Regions from separate parts of the Kurthia sp. FSL E2-0154 genome, predicted to be linked through region 1. Evidence: a T-box and tRNA genes for the amino acid it is inferred to sense, from the RefSeq annotation. Region 1 holds a T-box; the other holds one or more tRNA genes.
The links. The T-box of region 1 lies ahead of serS (serine--tRNA ligase). A T-box ahead of a tRNA ligase gene usually reads a tRNA of that ligase, here a tRNA-Ser.
Positions count from the first base shown of each region.

Region 2: it encodes a tRNA-Ser, which carries the amino acid that the T-box ahead of serS (serine--tRNA ligase) is inferred to sense. The anticodon was not compared.

Region 1 is NZ_JBBOPO010000001.1:2,610,440-2,617,440, forward strand. Features, by position in the region: gene MHB75_RS12995 (serine hydrolase) at 1-603, shown strand, start outside; gene pdxR (MocR-like pyridoxine biosynthesis transcription factor PdxR) at 650-2,050, opposite strand; gene pdxS (pyridoxal 5'-phosphate synthase lyase subunit PdxS) at 2,157-3,041, shown strand; gene pdxT (pyridoxal 5'-phosphate synthase glutaminase subunit PdxT) at 3,043-3,627, shown strand; T-box leader at 3,646-3,867, shown strand; gene serS (serine--tRNA ligase) at 3,968-5,245, shown strand; gene tadA (tRNA adenosine(34) deaminase TadA) at 5,265-5,765, opposite strand; gene MHB75_RS13025 (deoxynucleoside kinase) at 5,888-6,526, shown strand; gene MHB75_RS13030 (deoxynucleoside kinase) at 6,523-7,001, shown strand, end outside.
Region 2 is NZ_JBBOPO010000001.1:1,722,622-1,729,622, forward strand. Features, by position in the region: gene menD (2-succinyl-5-enolpyruvyl-6-hydroxy-3-cyclohexene-1-carboxylic-acid synthase) at 1-1,677, opposite strand, end outside; gene MHB75_RS08435 (isochorismate synthase) at 1,667-3,055, opposite strand; gene MHB75_RS08440 (dipeptidase) at 3,153-4,091, opposite strand; gene MHB75_RS08445 (D-alanyl-D-alanine carboxypeptidase family protein) at 4,375-4,953, opposite strand; tRNA gene MHB75_RS08450 (tRNA-Glu) at 5,202-5,273, opposite strand; tRNA gene MHB75_RS08455 (tRNA-Ser) at 5,278-5,368, opposite strand; tRNA gene MHB75_RS08460 (tRNA-Asn) at 5,372-5,448, opposite strand; tRNA gene MHB75_RS08465 (tRNA-Ile) at 5,459-5,535, opposite strand; tRNA gene MHB75_RS08470 (tRNA-Gly) at 5,540-5,613, opposite strand; tRNA gene MHB75_RS08475 (tRNA-Phe) at 5,619-5,694, opposite strand; tRNA gene MHB75_RS08480 (tRNA-Asp) at 5,725-5,801, opposite strand; tRNA gene MHB75_RS08485 (tRNA-Met) at 5,811-5,887, opposite strand; tRNA gene MHB75_RS08490 (tRNA-Ser) at 5,922-6,014, opposite strand; tRNA gene MHB75_RS08495 (tRNA-Ile) at 6,039-6,115, opposite strand; tRNA gene MHB75_RS08500 (tRNA-Met) at 6,127-6,200, opposite strand; tRNA gene MHB75_RS08505 (tRNA-Ala) at 6,228-6,303, opposite strand; tRNA gene MHB75_RS08510 (tRNA-Pro) at 6,326-6,402, opposite strand; tRNA gene MHB75_RS08515 (tRNA-Arg) at 6,407-6,483, opposite strand; tRNA gene MHB75_RS08520 (tRNA-Leu) at 6,510-6,598, opposite strand; tRNA gene MHB75_RS08525 (tRNA-Gly) at 6,604-6,678, opposite strand; tRNA gene MHB75_RS08530 (tRNA-Leu) at 6,728-6,812, opposite strand; tRNA gene MHB75_RS08535 (tRNA-Lys) at 6,829-6,904, opposite strand; tRNA gene MHB75_RS08540 (tRNA-Thr) at 6,909-6,984, opposite strand; tRNA gene MHB75_RS08545 (tRNA-Val) at 6,994-7,001, opposite strand, start outside.

The sequences.
Region 1 (7,001 bases):
AACTTCATGTTAAAAGGTTTAGTATTTGAATATGAAGGCGTAGATGGTCTGAAAACAGGTACAACAGATTATGCTGGACAATGCTTCACTGGTACAGCTAAACGCGGTAATACACGTCTTATTTCAGTTGTAATGGATGCAACTGATGCAGATGGTAATAACGAAAATAAAAAAGCACGTTTTGATGCAACAAAGGCATTATTTGATTATGGATTCAACCAATTCTCAACAGAAAAAATCGTTTCAAAAGGTCAAACTTTTAAAGGGAACGAAACAGTAGCAGTTGAAAATGGTAAAGAAAAACAAGTAAAAGTAGCAGCAAAAGAAGAATTATCAATGATGGTTAAAACAAATGATGCAAAAGAATATACTGCAAATGTTGTTTTAGATAAAAAATCATTAAATGCACCTGTTAAAAAAGGTGAAGTGGTTGGACACATTGAAGTGAAAAATAAAGCTGGAAAAGATTATGGCTTTATTGATCCGAAAATTAAAGCCTTAGAAGTTGTTACAATAGAAGCTGTAGAAGAAAAAGGTTGGTTTACAAAAGTATTTAGTGCAATTGGTGATTTCTTCTCAAACTTATGGAATAAAGTGTTTTAATAGAATAAATAAAAAAGAATCGTACGATGACACGATTCTTTTTTATTTATGCTTGAAATCCCCAAATATTCATTAATAAATGGATGGATTCTTCAATTTTATCTTCAGAAATCCCACCAAACCCCAATAACAAACGATTTTTGTAAGTGGGATGTTCTTTCAATAAATATTGTTGAATGGAAGCGATTCGTATACCTTGTTCTAATGCAATTTTGCTAAGAGCAGTCGCATCTTTTTCATGTGAAACATGCACCATAATATGCATTCCTGCTTGTTCACCTGATATTTTAATCTGTGGTGCATAAGCTTTTAATGTATGCGTAATTTTTTCGAGTTTTTTTCTATAAATTTTACGCATTCGGTTCAGATGTTTTGAGAAATGACCTTCATGCATAAATTGTGCCAAAGTATATTGATCAATTCTTGGTACAGTGCAAGTATAATAGCTCTCTCTTGCTTTATAATCGGCTAATAATGTTTTTGGTAAAACAAAATAAGCAATTCGTAAAGAAGGCATTAATGATTTGGAGAATGTACTCATATAAATTACTTTATCATCATGGTCTAAACCTTGTAATGCTGCAATCGGTTTACCAGTATAGCGAAATTCACTATCATAGTCATCTTCAATAATATAGTGATGAGGTGATTTCATTGCCCAATTTAATAATTGAACACGTCTGTTCGCCGATAGAATAGCACCTGTCGGGAACTGATGAGAAGGCGTAACATAAGCAATTGTAGCTTCAGATTGCTCAAGTTCTTGGACATCCATACCATCTTCATCAACAGTAATTGGTGTTGTTGGCTGATTGTATTGTGTGAAAATGTGGTGCGTCATCGTATAACCAGGGTTTTCAACTGCATAGTGATGTTGATTTCCAAGTAAAGAAACAATCATTGGTAACAATTGTTCTGTACCAGAGCCAATCACAATTTGTTCTGGCTGACATCGTACACCGCGAGATTGGTATAAATATGCCGCAATTTCTTTTCGTAAATCGTACTCCCCTTGTGCATCACCCATTAATAATAGGTGAGCATGTTCCTCATCAATCGCATCTTTCATATATTTACGCCAAATTTTAAACGGAAACGACTGTAAGTCAATTTGCCCAGGATTAAAATCAATTTTCACTTCAATTTCTGGTGCATTTAATAATTTTTGAGTTTGCTCTTTATCAATATAAGCAAGTGTTTCAATGTCTTCTACAAAATAACCAACGCGTGATTTTGATAAAACATAGCCTTCAGCTAATAATTGACCATAAGCTAATTCAATTGTAGTTTGGCTAATATTTAAAAATTCAGCTAATTTTCTTTTCGACGGTAGCTTCTCATTTGTCGCAATTTCACCGTTTACAATACTCTCTTTAATTCCTCTGTAAAGCTGTTCATATAGCGGTTCTGATGATGTCTTATCTAATTGAAACATGAGCATATCCATTGTCTTCACCCTAACTGACCTTATTAAATATATTAAAACTGAATCTTTTAAAAAGGTCAATATAAATTATTATGGGATATATAGAAAATAAAGGGAGGAATTATTCATGGTTCAATTAGGTACAGATTTAGTTAAAAGAGGTATGGCTCAAATGCAAAAAGGCGGCGTTATTATGGATGTTATTAACGCTGAGCAAGCAAAAATCGCAGAAGCTTCTGGCGCAGTAGCAGTTATGGCACTAGAAATGGTTCCATCTGATATTCGTAAAGCGGGTGGTGTTGCACGTATGGCTGATCCACGTGTTGTTGAAGAAGTAATGAATGCAGTATCGATTCCAGTTATGGCAAAAGGTCGTATTGGTCATATTGTAGAAGCGCGTATTTTAGAGTCAATGGGTGTGGATTATATTGACGAGAGTGAAGTATTAACACCAGCAGATGAAGAATATCATTTATTAAAAAATGAATTCAGCGTACCATTCGTATGTGGTTGTCGTGATTTAGGTGAAGCTGCTCGTCGTATTGGTGAAGGAGCTTCAATGCTTCGTACAAAAGGTGAGCCGGGAACAGGTAACATCGTAGAAGCAGTTCGTCATATGCGTAAAGTGAATGCGCAAGTAAAACAAATCGCAAATATGAGTCCAGATGAAATTATGACGGCAGCTAAAGAGCTTGGCGCACCGTATGAAGTATTATTAGAAATTCATCGCTTAAAGCGTTTACCAGTAGTAAACTTTGCAGCAGGTGGTATCGCAACACCAGCAGACGCAGCATTAATGATGGAGTTAGGTGCTGACGGCGTATTCGTAGGTTCTGGTATCTTCAAGTCTGAATCACCAGAAAAATTCGCAAACGCCATCGTTCAAGCAACAACACATTACCAAGATTATGAATTAATTGCACGTGTGTCAAAAGAGATTGGTACACCGATGAAAGGTCTTGAAATCGCCTCTTTAGCTCCTGAAGCACGCATGCAGAATCGAGGTTGGTAATATGAAGGTTGGTGTTCTAGCTTTACAAGGTGCTGTTGAAGAGCATATTCATGCGATTGAAGGTATTGGTGCTGAAGGAATCGCAATTAAAAATGCAGAACAATTAAATGAGATAGACGGCTTAATTTTACCGGGCGGTGAAAGTACGGCTATGCGTAAACTCATCGACTATCATGAGATGATGCCAGCTTTAAAAGATTTCAAAAAGCCAATTCTTGGAACATGTGCAGGGTTAATTCTTTTAGCAGACTGCGTTGAAGGTTCTGAAGCACATATCGGTGGTATGAATATTTGGGTGCGTCGTAATTCATTTGGGCGACAAATTGATTCGTTCTCTACGGAATTAACAGTTCAAGGTTTAGACACACCATACGAAGCAGTTTTCATTCGTGCACCACATATAGACCGTGTTGGTGAAGGTGTTGAAGTGCTTGCAATGTATGGTGATAAGATTGTACTTGTACAACAAGGAAATAAAATTGGGTGCGCATTTCATCCTGAATTAACAGATGATTTACGTATTATGGAACTATTAAAAGAACAGATTCAACAGAGTAAACTTGCACAACCTTCAAATGTATTGTAAAGTATGGTTAAATTAATATTTATTACGATGATAGGAAGTAGTAGCGAGTTTATTCTTTTTAAGAGAGTCAACGGTTGGTGAGAGTTGATAAAGAACCTTGTGAATCCGTCCTGGAGTTGCTCGGCTGAAATCATAGTAGGCTGTAGCCGGCTTTACATAGCCGTTATAAATTGAAGCGGATTAAGCAATTTTGTGCTTAATCAATTAGGGTGGCAACGCGGGTATGCTCTCGTCCCTTCACTATGGGGATGAGGGCTTTTTTGTGCCTTTTCCTAGAATTTATAAAGATTGCAAGTGCTATAGGCTTCATCTACATCGAATAAGGAATGGAGGAATATACATGTTAGATATTAAACGTGTACGTGCAAATTATACTGAGATTAAAGAAAAGTTAGCGCATCGTAATGAGGATTTAGGGACATTCGATCATTTTGAAGAATGGGATCAACAGCGTCGTGAATTAATCGCAAAAACAGAAGTCCTAAAAGCAGAACGTAATAAAGCTTCTGAAGCGATTGCTCAAAAGAAACGCAATAAAGAAAATGCAGATGATGCAATTCTTCAAATGCGTGAACTTGGTGATCAAATTAAAGGACTAGATGCACAATTAAATGAGGTCGAAGAGAAATTCCATCATATGATGATGCGTTTACCAAACATCCCGCATGAGTCTGTGCCTGTAGGCGAAGATGAGGACGCGAACCAAGAAGTATATACTTGGGGGGAAGTACCAACATTCGATTTTGAACCTCAACCACACTGGGACTTAGGTACAAACTTAAATATTATTGATTTCGAACGTGCTGGTAAAGTAACAGGTAGTCGTTTTGTATTTTATCGTGGAGCAGGTGCTCGTTTAGAACGTGCATTAATTAACTTCATGATGGATTATCATGCAGACAAACACGGTTATGAAGAAATGTTACCACCTTACATGGTAAACCGTACAAGCTTAACAGGTACAGGTCAATTGCCGAAATTTGAAGAAGATGCATTCTTAATTGAGAAAGAAGATTACTTCTTAATTCCAACTGCTGAAGTACCTGTAACAAACTTCTTCCGTGATGAAATTTTAACTGCTGAAGACTTACCAAAAGGTTTTAATGCATATAGCGCAAACTTCCGTTCAGAAGCAGGTTCAGCTGGTCGCGATACACGTGGTTTAATTCGTCAACACCAATTCAATAAAGTTGAGTTAGTACGTTTTGTAAAACCAGAAGAATCTTATGAACAACTTGAATTACTAACAGGTCATGCTGAAGCAATTCTACAAGCTTTACAATTACCATACCGTAAATTGTTAATGTGCACAGGTGACTTAGGTTTCACTGCTGCTAAAAAATATGATTTAGAAGTATGGATCCCAACACAAAATATTTATCGTGAAATTTCTTCTTGTTCAAACTTCGAAGATTTCCAAGCGCGTCGTGCCAATATCCGTTTCCGTCGTGAAAAAGGTGCAAAACCAGAATATGTACACACATTAAATGGTTCAGGTCTTGCAATTGGTCGTACAGTAGCGGCGATTTTAGAAAACTATCAACAAGCTGATGGTTCTGTCGTAGTGCCAGAAGTTTTACGTCCTTATATGGGCGGGTTAGAAGTTATTTCTAACTAATATAAAAGACAACATCGCATTAATTTGTGATGTTGTCTTTTTTTGCTTTTTTCTCAGCTTTTTTGCGTGCACGTAATTCTTTAAAGAAAGTCGTTAAAATACTACCACATTCGTCAGCTAAAACACCTTCTGCAACTTCACATACATGGTTCATACGAGAATCTGTTAATAATGAATGTAATGAATGAACACAACCTGCCTTTAGATCACGAGCCCCATATACCACACGAGGGATTCTCGATTGTAGAATTGCTCCAGCGCACATAGGACAAGGTTCTAATGTTACATAAAGTGTTGTATTTTCTAATCGCCAACTATCTAGTTTTACACATGCTTGTTGAATCGCCATTAGTTCTGCATGTGTTACAGCATTTTGTGTGGTTTCACGTAGATTATAAGCAGAAGAAATCACTTTACCTTCATGTACGATGATTGCACCAATAGGAACTTCACCTAAATCACGTGCTTTTTCAGCTTCTTTCAAAGCTAGTTCCATATATTGTTGATCTGTTAATTGCATATGTCACGCTCCTTGTAGCGTTATTCTAGCACGATTGTATCAATAAAGCGAAAGGGTGTTTCTTCATGAATCTGTATGATAAAATATAAGACACTGATGAAAAAATGAAGGGAGAACTTCCGATGCCTGTACCGTTTATCGCTGTAGAAGGTCCGATTGGTGTTGGAAAGACATCACTCTCAAATCGAATTGCTGAACATTTTGGCTATGATTTATTAAAAGAGATTGTGGACGAAAACCCATTTTTAAATAAATTCTATGAAGATATTGATGAATGGAGTTTTCAAACAGAGATGTTTTTCTTATGTAATCGTTATAAGCAATTAAAAGATATTAAGAAAAATTCAATTAATGCGAAAAAAGAAGTTGTAGCAGATTACCATGTATTTAAAAATTTAATTTTTGCACAAAGAACGCTACAGCCTTCTGAATATAAAAAGTACGAACAAATTTATGAGATTTTAATCGAAGATATGGTGACACCGAATATTGTCATCTACTTAGATGCGACAGTAGACACATTAATGAAGCGTATTGCAATGCGTGGGCGAGAATTTGAACATATGATTAAACGGGATTATATGGAGCAGTTAGTAGCAGATTATCATGTATTTATTGATTGTTTTGAACAAGAGAATCCACAGATTCCTGTGCTGCGTATTAATGGTGACGCCTATGATTTTGTGAATAATGAATATGATTTACAAAAAATTCTTCAACAAGTAGAGGAATTATTAAGTAAGAGGAGCTTAAAGCAATGAATTTAAGAGAAAAATATAATATTCCATCGAATGCCGTTATTACAATTGCAGGAACAGTTGGTGTAGGGAAGTCGACAATGACGAATGCTTTAGCTGAAGCATTAAATTTCCGTACATCCTTTGAAAAAGTAGATACAAATCCATACTTAGATAAATTTTATGATGACTTTGAAAAGTGGAGCTTCCATTTACAAATCTATTTCTTAGCAGAGCGTTTCAAAGAGCAAAAACGTATTTTTGAATACGGTGGTGGTTTTATTCAAGACCGTTCCATTTATGAAGATACAGGTATTTTTGCGAAGATGCATTATGATAAGGGAACGATGACACCAACAGATTATGAAACATACACGAATCTTTTTGATGCGATGGTGATGACACCTTATTTCCCACACCCAGATTTATTGATTTATATTGAAGGACCTGTAGAGGATATTATCGGTCGTATTGCAGAGCGTGGTCGTCCGATGGAGCA
Region 2 (7,001 bases), 890 kb from region 1:
ACGATGTGTGACAACATTCTCTTCACGATTCGTTTGTACTTCAATGATTCGAAGATTTTTTTCTTTCGGTTGTTGTAAAACAGACTTAAATTCTTCCTTCGTATGAACATGCTCATACTGTGCATCATACATACGTGCCAATTCTTCAAAGCCAAGCCCTGTAGGTGTACCAAATAATTGTTCATAATGTGCTTCAATAGATGATTGTGCTAAATAAGAGAAAATACCGCCACCATCATTATTCATCACAATAATCGTTAACTGTGTATCTTGATAACGACTCGCAAGCAAACCATTCGCATCATGTAAAAATGCTAAATCACCAATTAATAAGTACGTGTCGCGCATCGTACCTAATTGTGCGCCAATTGCAGTAGATACAACACCATCAATACCATTTGCACCACGATTCGCAAATATACGAATATTACGTTCAGTTTGATAGAAGAATGTATCTACATCACGTATTGGCATACTACTGCTCACAACTAAATCACTTTGATCTGGTAAACATTCAAACAGCGTTCCTGCCAGTGCACCTTCATCATGCTCTTGAGCAATATAGGCTTTGACATGTTGACATGCAATTTCATTTGCTCGTGTAAAGATTTGTTGATATTCCACATCATAGTTCATCTCATCTACATTAAAATCAGACATCCAAGAATCGATTTCTGCTTGAATGTGTGTAGTTGTAACACCTAACGGATCTCTAAATAAACTATCTTCATCTACTGTAATAAAAGTACGAGGTTTCACGGCTTTTAAAAATAGTGTTAGCGGCTTTGAAACAGGCTGCGCACCAAATCGAATGACCGTATCTGGATGCATGTTCTTTTTAAATACATCATTTTTTAAGATACTATCATAATGTTCGATCACATAATGCTTACAGTCATTTGGCACTTGGGTACGTAGCTGCGATAAACTTTCAACTAATACAGGCCACTTTAATGTACGAATAAATGACCAAACTTCGTTTAAATCTGTACCTTCTGCTAATTCCCCCATTACAACAAAACCTTTTCTAGCTTGTTGAATAGCCTCTTTCCAAAATTGTAGTGCATCATTACTTGGTACGAGTTTCGCAGTAAATGACTGATGAAAAGTTGGCTTTGGTAATTCATCTTGAAAATCAATCAAAAGCGGTTCTCTAAAAGGAATATTTAAATGTACAGGTCCTTTAGGAGAAGCCATCGACACAGTTGTAGCGCGTGCAATATGACGTTCAATATGAGGCAGTGTCGCTTCATATTCGTCTGGAATTGGTAAATCAACAGACCATTTCACATGATGTCCATATAAGTCCGGTTGATTAATCGCTTGCGGTGCTCCGACGTCGCGCAGTTCATGCGGACGATCTGCTGTTAAAATAATAAGTGGAACTCGTGCATAATATGCTTCTACAATCGCAGGAAAGTAGTTGGCTGCTGCTGTCCCTGATGTACAGAGTAACACAACAGGCTTCGCCTTTGTTTTCGCCATACCTAGCGCTAAAAAGGCTGCTGAGCGCTCATCTACTTGTCGAACTACGTTAAACTCTTTAGAAGATGCAAACCCATAAGCAAGAGGTGTCGAACGTGATCCTGGACTTATAACAACATCGGTTACGCCAGACTCTGCTAATGAGCCGATGATTCGATAAACATAATCCGATAGAATTTGCTTATTCATCATTCAACTTTCCTCCTAATGTACGTAACATCGGTCTAAACTTCACCAATGTTTCCTCGTATTCACTTTGTGGTTCAGAATCTGCTACAATGCCGCCGCCTGCATATAAATAAGCTTTTTTATCTTGTAATAATGCTGAACGAATCGCAACAGCAAACTCACCGTCGCCATCTGCGTTAAGCCAACCAATTGGTGCTGCATATACACCACGATTCATCGGTTCATACTGGCGAATCATCTCCATCGCAACTTCACGTGGTGACCCTCCAAGCGCAGGCGTTGGATGTAATTTTTCAACCATTTGTAAGATTGTCGCATCTTCTTTTAAAATACCTTCAATTGGCGTATGAAGATGCTGAATATCACGAATCTTTAATAAATCTGGATGATTTGGTAACGTATACTGTTCACACGTTTCTTTAAATGAATTTGAAATCATATCTACAACATACTGATGTTCTTGTAAATTCTTCGTATCATTTAAAAGAATACGTCCAAACTCCTCATCTTCTTGAACCGTTGTACCACGTCGAATTGAACCCGCTACACAAGATGAATACGCTTTTTTATGATTTACAAAAACTAGTCGCTCAGGTGTGGCACCTAAAAACAAGTCTTGCCCTTGCTCCTGTGCAAATAAATAACTTTCTGGTTGTTCTTCTGAAAGTTGCGCTAATAAATTCGACGTATTTACTTCTTTGTCAAACGTCAGCGCAAGTGAGCGCGCAATCACGACTTTATCTGCTTGTTTTGCTTTGATTTGATTTGTTACTTGTGTAATAGATTGAAGATATTCCTCTTTATACGGTTCTTCTGTTAATACAACATGTGGTTTGATATACGTCTTTAATGTACGTCCTTTCGCTTGTTCAAGCAATGCTTCTCGTTCTTCTCGTGCAAGCTCAATATCTTCATCTGTAATGACTTCATCTGATACAAGATGCGTGTTCATATAAAAACGTCCATTTGACTCTACTAATTGGTGTTTTGCCAGTGCGAAATTCGCATGCGAAAAATTCGCCCATTCATCCGATACACCTTTTTTCGGATCAAAGGTAAAGCTACCAAATAGAATGGGTTGTTGTTTAATTCCTTTTAACGATGTTGAATGAATCAAATGCTTCCATGCTTTTTCAACATCTTCATAGCGAGCATCTGCATCATTACTTTTAATTGTATAAGCATGACCTAGCCCAACTAAAGTGAAATCTTTATCTTTGTTTTGCCAATAAAAACATTGTCCCTTAAACTTTTCTTCGCCGATTTCAAAAAATACTAAAGTAGATTGTGTTTCTAACTCTTTCGACTCAATATAAAAGTGGACTGTCGACTGATCAGTTTTACTTAGATCGCCGTTTATCGTCGACAATTTACGATTCATCAAAATTACCTCCGTCAGTAGATTCTAAATCTACTCGTACATACTTACTTCATATACTATCATACAACTTTATAAGCTATTCAGCACATAATAAATCCTAGCTTCTTTCGATTTTAGAAATAAAATGTTGAAAGTTTTCAGCTGCAATTCCTTTTATTTCTTCTGTTGTAAAAATACCCTCTAATGCTTGTAAAAGATTCGGTATTTCCTCTGTTCTCGTCAGATTTTCAACATACAAATCAATTCCCTCAAAATCTGAGCCAAGACCAACTCTAGATGGTGTGATAATTTTAGCAAGATGTTTAATATGCTTTACTAAGTCATCAATTGTCACAGATGCTTCATTGCTAATAAAAGGAGGATAGAATACACAATGTACATGCCCACCTTTTTCAGCAACTGCTCTTAATTGTTGATCATATAAATTACGTGGATGATCTTGAATAGCACGTGCATTTGAGTGACTAGCAATCACATACTTTGCTTCTTGCAACGTATCCCAAAAACCCTGTTCATTTAAATGCGATACATCGATAATAATGTGATGTGCATTTAATAAAGCAATGACTTCTCGACCAAAAGGTTTAATCCCCATTGCTGGATTCTCTTCAGCGCCATAAGCTACTGCATTTTCATGATTCCATGTTAGACCGCATAATAAAATGCCTGCATCTATAAATGTTTGGAGTTTTCGCAGATCTGAACCAATTGCATCGCAGCCTTCTAAACTTAGAACAGCACCGATTTGATTTGGTTGTAATTGTTGTAGTTGTTTCCAATCTGTAATGTGTACCATTTCTTCATAAGGTGTTATGATTTCCTGATGAAAAATTTCTACTTGGCGAATCGCTTCTAAGTATCGTTGATTTTCATTTAGTGTATCGTCTATAAAAATCGCAAATACTTGTAATTTCGTATTTGTCTTTTTTAATTGTTCTAACGTTACTTCTAGTTTCTCATTGTTTTTAAAAGAGATTGGTGCTTCTGCTTGTGATAATGTATAAAGAACGTCACAATGCAAATCAATTATTTCCATTCTTACACCTCGTTTTACTATTCCATTACTTTAACTATATAGATGTTTTAGACATTGTTCTAGTAAATATAAGAAAAAAGTCAAAACAATATCGTTCTGTAACGACATCGTTTCGACTTTTATTAATAGCAGAATATAATGTTGTTGCATCTACAATGTGCATTGGTTCTCCACTTGCAGCCCCTTCCCCTTTTTATTAGCAACTGAAGCAAGTGACAAATCACTCTCTAATGTATATCCTGTTTTTTCACCTACAAATGTAAAAGAACACTTTTATTAGAGTTTATTTTATTAAACAGTGTGCTTGAGAATGAAAACCCTTGAGGACGTAAATACGTTTTTGAACACCATACTGTTTAGCAGAGAAGATTTCTTTAAATGTTATGTTTTTCATTCCATATTGAAGCAACTTCATTAAATCATATGCAGTTAAATAATGATTACCATGATGGAGACCTTCAACATTTTCAAAATGAGTTTGATTCATATCAAGTTCTTTTAGCTTCTCATTCATTAAATGAACGAAGTTTTTTTCATCACCTACAACATATTTTGCAATAGCTAAAGATGCATCTGCTCCTGAATGTAACATAACACCATAAAGTCTATCTTCAACTCTCACTTTTTCATTAGGCTTAAATCCAACAATCGAAGCGTTTGTTTGTTGAATATAATCAAAAATTGAATTCGGAACGGTTACTTTATTTTGTAAATTCGGAATATTCTCTAATGCAACAGTAACAGTCATTAATTTAGTTAAAGAATCTGGATAAGCTCTTTTTTCAGCTTCTTTTGCATAAAGTACTTGATTCGTATTTAAGTTAATTAAAAGAGCTTCTTTACTTTTAATATTCTTTTTCAAGGTATTTTTATTTTGAATAAGTAGCACTTTATTTTCTTCTTCTATATTTTTTTCATAACAATCGGTATGGTTTTTTCATTGGCAAATAACTCCTGAACTTGCATTATGGCAATAATGCATCCAGATAAAATAACCGCTGTTACTTCATATATTCAATTAATACTAGATATTTGTTAGAATACCCGACCAAATAATTTAAAAAACAAAAAAATAATCGATTGCATATAATATGCAATCGATTATTAGTATGACCCCTACGGGATTCGAACCCGTGTTACCGCCGTGAAAGGGCGGTGTCTTAACCGCTTGACCAAGGGGCCAATATGGCGGAGAAGGAGGGATTTGAACCCTCGCGCCGGTTGCCCGACCTACACCCTTAGCAGGGGCGCCTCTTCAGCCACTTGAGTACTTCCCCATATGGCTCCGTTGGCAGGACTCGAACCTGCGACCCTCTGATTAACAGTCAGATGCTACTACCAACTGAGCTACAACGGAATCATATAAATGGTGGGCCTAAATGGACTCGAACCATCGACCTCACGCTTATCAGGCGTGCGCTCTAACCAGCTGAGCTATAGGCCCATTTTGGAGCGGGTGAGGAGAATCGAACTCCCGACAACAGCTTGGAAGGCTGTGGTTTTACCACTAAACTACACCCGCAATCATGGTGGGTTTGGACGGAATCGAACCGCCGACACTTAGAGCTTCAATCTAATGCTCTACCAACTGAGCTACAAACCCATGATTGTATTTATGTATATTTTGTAAAAATGGCGGTCCGGACGGGACTCGAACCCGCGACCTCCTGCGTGACAGGCAGGCATTCTAACCAGCTGAACTACCGGACCATTTTTAATTGGTTGCGGGGACAGGATTTGAACCTGCGACCTTCGGGTTATGAGCCCGACGAGCTACCGAACTGCTCCACCCCGCGATAATAATATTTATATTGTATGGTATGGCTAATATGGAGGAGGAAGAGGGATTCGAACCCCCGCGCGGTTTGACCCGCCTGTCGGTTTTCAAGACCGATCCCTTCAGCCAGACTTGGGTATTCCTCCGAGATAGTATATAAAGTTCTTACTTGGTGGACCTTGCAGGACTCGAACCTGCGACCGGACGGTTATGAGCCGTCTGCTCTAACCAACTGAGCTAAAGGTCCTTTAGGTAATATGGCGGCCGAGGGGATCGAACCCCCGACCTCCCGGGTATGAACCGGACGCTCTAGCCAGCTGAGCTAGGCCGCCATAATAATATTGGTTAAAGTTTTAAATTGGTGGAGCCTAGCGGGATCGAACCGCTGACCTCCTGCGTGCAAGGCAGGCGCTCTCCCAGCTGAGCTAAGGCCCCAATATAATGGGTATGTTGTTAATGGTCGGAATGACAGGATTCGAACCTGCGACCCCTTGGTCCCAAACCAAGTGCTCTACCAAGCTGAGCTACATTCCGGAAATGGTGCGCCCGGCAGAAGTCGAATCCACAACCTTCTGATCCGTAGTCAGACGCTCTATCCAATTGAGCTACGGGCGCAAAAATAATATACGGTTTTTAAAAAATGGTGCCGAGGGCCGGAATCGAACCGGCACGGTGATCACTCACCGCAGGATTTTAAGTCCTGTGCGTCTGCCAGTTCCGCCACCCCGGCATATTTGGAGCGGAAGACGAGGTTCGAACTCGCGACCCCCACCTTGGCAAGGTGGTGTTCTACCACTGAACTACTTCCGCAATATGCTTAGATATTTTTATCTGACAGTTATGAAATTATAAGAAACTATGGTGCGGGTGAAGGGAGTCGAACCCCCACGCCTTGCGGCGCTAGATCCTAAGTCTAGTGCGTCTGCCAATTCCGCCACACCCGCATAGTAAATATTAAAGTGGTGAGTCATGCAGGATTCGAACCTGCGACCCTCTGATTAAAAGTCAGATGCTCTACCAACTGAGCTAATGACTCAAAATGGTGCCGGCGAAAGGAGTCGAACCCTCGACCTACTGATTACAAGTCAGTTGCTCTACCAACTGAGCTACACCGGCATATTTTGATGGTGGAG